2 regions of the Bacillus sp. PK3-067 genome follow, and region 1 is predicted to be linked to the other one. Evidence: riboswitches for the same ligand, from Rfam matches in the RefSeq annotation. Region 1 holds a riboswitch; the other holds the start of a gene.
What was found. Region 1 has a riboswitch for lysine ahead of M1D73_RS15340 (amino acid permease). Riboswitches for the same ligand answer to the same signal wherever they lie in the genome.

Region 1 (2,207 bases):
CACTTTTGTTTTTTTCGTAAATTTATATCCTAACCATAGTACTAAGAAGAGTGGTAAACCGATGTAAGAAACGAGTACGCCATTCCAATCGATTGATTCACCCATAAATGCGCCGTAGTTTTGTCCTAAAATTACGATGATACAAAGTGTAAATGCGAAGATTGGACCAAATGGGAACCATTTTGCTCTATATGGTAAGTCTTTCAAATCTTTTCCTTGTGCAATATATGCTTTACGGAAACGGTAATGACTAATTGCAATGCCGACCCAAGCGATAAAGCCAGACATTCCTGATGCATTTAATAACCAAATGTATACAACACCGTCACCGAATAAAGAAGCAATGAAAGCGATACTACCGACAATTGATGTTACGATTAATGCGTTAACAGGTACACCGCGGCTATCTAATTTACCAAGAAACTTTGGTGCTTTTCCTTGGCGAGCTAAATCCCAAAGCATACGAGTTGATGCATACATACCAGAGTTACCAGCAGATAGTACTGCCGTTAAAATAACAGCGTACATAACAGAAGCAGCAAAGGCAACGCCCGCTTTTTCAAAAATAAGTGTAAACGGACTTACTGTAACATCACTTGCAGCAAGGCTTTCAGTTGTATAAGGAATTAATAAACCGATAACGAGAATTGCAAGGATATAGAATAAAAGAATACGCCAAAAGATTGAACGAATCGCTTTCGGAATATTACGCTCTGGATCAGAAGTTTCACCAGCAGCTACTCCTAATAGTTCAGTACCTTGGAATGAGAAACCAGCTGCCATAAACACACCGATAATTGCCATGATACCGCCGTTAAATGGTGCATCTGCAACAGTGAAGTTTTTAAATCCAACCGTTTCACCGCCCATAATTCCAAAAATCATCATGAAACCAACAATTAAAAAGATAATAATCGTAACTACTTTAATAAGTGCGAACCAATATTCAGATTCACCAAACCCTTTAACAGATAAATAGTTTAAAAGGAAAATAATAGCTAAACATAATCCGCTCCAAATAAGAGAAGGGGTATCTGGGAACCAAAATTTCATAATTAATGTTACGGCTGCAAGTTCAGCAGCAATCGTAATTGCCCAGTTATACCAATAGTTCCATCCAAGTGCAAAGCCAAGTGATGGATCAACAAATTTTGTTGCATACGTACTAAAAGATCCAGTAACAGGCATGTAAGCTGCAAGTTCAGCTAAGCTTGTCATTAAAAAATAAACCATAATTCCAATTGCGGCGTATGCAATTAATGCGCCACCAGGTCCAGCTGTATGGATGACACCACCACTGGCAAGAAATAGTCCGGTACCAATTGTACCACCGAGAGAAATCATCGTAAGGTGACGAGATTTTAATCCGCGTTTTAATTCACCTTGTCCTTGTGTAGTTTGCGTTTTAGAGGTAGATTGATTTGTTGCGCTATTCATGTTCAACACTCCTTTTCTTGTAGGTTAGGAAGGAGCGGGGGAGAAAAATACAAAAAACCGCCAAAGGAATTTGGCGGAACGTTTCACAAATAACCACCCCATCATACCCTTCCGTTAAGATAGCACCCCACGTTTACACGGTAATTTTGTAAACGTGACAGTTCTGTTCCTTTCGGAGACAGCCCCAGCTCATATTTCCAGAGAAGAAATATAAACTTCGGCAACTTTTCCTTTCAAACGGAGTCAGCTGACATTCTCTGTGTCTCGTCCGTTTTACTATTAAAAGTCGCAACCTCTACCTCATCGGATTGATGAGGATTTATATATTGCTAAGATTTTTAATATATGGCAATTGTAATGACTTTCTGAATATATTGCAAGATATTTTGTTAGGAAAAGTCAAAAAATATCGGTTATTGTATAGGAAACGCTTGCAAAACTCCACCCGAACCTACTATTATGTAGCAATAAGCAAAGAAAAAATTGTTATACAAATGTTTCGCAAAAAATATTGAAAAACCCTCTAAATTAAAAGAAAATTCAGAAAAATATAATTCGACATTCATAATAAAGTCATATTATTTGTTATAATTAGGGTAACGTTTAAGCAAAAAGGGGAAATCAAAATGAAATTAGAAACAGAAAGGCTCTATATAGTGCCGTGTACAGAAGAGAGGATTCAAGTCGCTAACGAGCAAGGATACAATAGCGGCCCGCATATTGTAGGGCATGTAAAGAATGTAAAAAAAGATGCAACTTTATTACCATGG
Region 2 (2,207 bases), 2.1 Mb from region 1:
TCGTGAAGAAGGAAGGGAAGAAACCTTCTTTTGCTGCTTGATAAGGTACTTCTGAGCTTAATAAAATCCAGCCTAAGATAGAACCGAACAGGGAAGTAAGAGCAAGTAATGCCATCAGTTTCCCGCCGCCATGACCCATTGCAGCGTTTAGTGCATCTGCTAATGGACGTTCAGAAGCTTGTAATTTATCAACGTGAAGTACACCCATTGTTAAAATTGTAATTCCTAAGTAGATGGCAACTGTAATAAGTAATCCCGCAACTGTTGCGCGTTTTACCGTTTTTGGAGAAACAGCACGGTTTGATAAAAGAACGGCTGATTCAATTCCGATAAACGCCCAAAGTGTTGTAAGAGCAGCTAAATTCACTTGTGAAAGAAGACCGTGTGATGCCCCTGATTTATCAATCATCGGTGTGTACCATTGTCCAAATTTAGAAGCTTCGAATGCAAATAACGTAACGACGATGAATAAAAGGAATCCAGTTACTTTCGTTGTTGTTGCTAAGAAGTTTAGTTTTCCAGCTCCGCTTACACCGTTTGTTAATATAATATGAGTTCCCCAAAGTAAGATGGAACAAATCGTAAATGTAATTAGTTTTCCGACTTCTACGTTAAACGAACCGATTGAAAATAGTAGTCGCGTATCTTTCATAATTGGGAAGAAGAGTGATAAATATCCCGCAAATGATGTAATGATGGCAACGTTACTTGCCCAGTTTGCAACCCAATATCCCCATACCATACTGAAACCAGCCATTTTTTTCTTTTTTGGTGTTGAGAATAAAGCATATGCATGACTTTGTGGCCCTGTCGTTAAATCAGGACGACGAATTGCTAAATTACCGAAAACAAGAGCTAGCATTAAAACACCAAACCCTGTAGTTAACCAAGCTAAAGTGACACCGAGTGGGCTTGCTGTTTGTGCCAACGTACTTGGCACCATGAAAATACCAGCGCCAACCATGTTACCGACAACGAAAGCTGTTAGTACCCAAAAGCCCCATTTTTTTTGTTGCATAGAAAATACCTCCAAAGTTAGTATAACCAAGTCAAGCGAGGAGATATGTATGTCTTCCTGAGTTAGGAAGAGAAGTCCCAAACAAAACAAAAAAAGCATGTAATTTGCCGCTACATGCTTTCTATCTTATAAGAAACCCACGACATACCTCTCGATAGCTCTCCACAAACGAAACGTTTGTGACAGTTCTGCACTTATTAAATGCAGACCCAGCAAGCGTGCATGGTGGACACGACTTACTTCGGCAACCATTCCTTTCTCATTCCTTCATCAATGCCACTACATCTCCTGAAATGATACTCTTAATGATTGCAACCTCTACCTCACCGAGATACGAATGAGGATTTAAATATTAAATTAACGTCTTTAAGAGTAACAAATGAATTTTTATACGTCAATGGATATAGTAATAATCAGATTATAGAGAAGAGTTTGTGATTAAAAGTAAGAGGGGTTGTTATGTGATATTTGAATTTTCGTAATATAATACATATTATTAGCGCTAGATGATTGAAAAGGGGATGAAGTAAATGTCTGTATGTCATAAACATTCAGTAATAGGTGTGCTAGATTCGGGAGTTGGGGGATTAACAGTTGCGAGCGAAATTATAAGACAATTGCCTAAAGAAAGCATTTATTATATTGGTGATAATAAGCGTTGCCCGTATGGACCAAGAAGTGTAGAGGAGGTGCAATCTTTCGTATTTGAAATGGTTGAGTTCCTCAAACAGTTTCCATTAAAAGCGCTAGTCGTAGCATGTAATACTGCTGCAGCTGCTGCATTGACTGAGCTGCAAGAAGCACTTTCCATTCCAGTTATTGGCGTTATACATCCAGGAGCAAGAGCGGCAATTAAAGTAACAAAGAAAGGGGAAATCGGGGTAATTGGAACTGTAGGTACGATAAAATCTAATATGTATGAAAAAGCATTACACGAGCTGGATACATATTTGGAAGTGCATAGCTATGCTTGCCCGACTTTAGCCACAGTTGTAGAAAATCAATTAGAAGATACAGCATATGTCACGCAGCAAGTGAAACAAGCTTTACTTCCATTAACGAAAGAAGATATAGATACGTTAATTCTTGGATGTACGCATTATCCACTTTTAGAGTCCTATATAAAAAAGGAACTAGGAGAAGATATAACGATTATTAGTTCTGCAGAAGAAACGGCGATAGAGTTAAG

Region 2: linked by a shared signal. The riboswitch ahead of M1D73_RS04490 (amino acid permease) and the one ahead of M1D73_RS15340 (amino acid permease) in region 1 are both predicted to bind lysine.

What each region holds. Positions count from the first base shown of each region.
Region 1 is NZ_CP096490.1:2,970,856-2,973,062, reverse strand. Features, by position in the region: gene M1D73_RS15340 (amino acid permease) at 1-1,437, opposite strand, end outside; lysine riboswitch at 1,550-1,743, opposite strand; gene M1D73_RS15335 (GNAT family N-acetyltransferase) at 2,064-2,207, shown strand, end outside.
Region 2 is NZ_CP096490.1:858,513-860,719, forward strand. Features, by position in the region: gene M1D73_RS04490 (amino acid permease) at 1-1,018, opposite strand, end outside; lysine riboswitch at 1,166-1,347, opposite strand; gene racE (glutamate racemase) at 1,549-2,207, shown strand, end outside.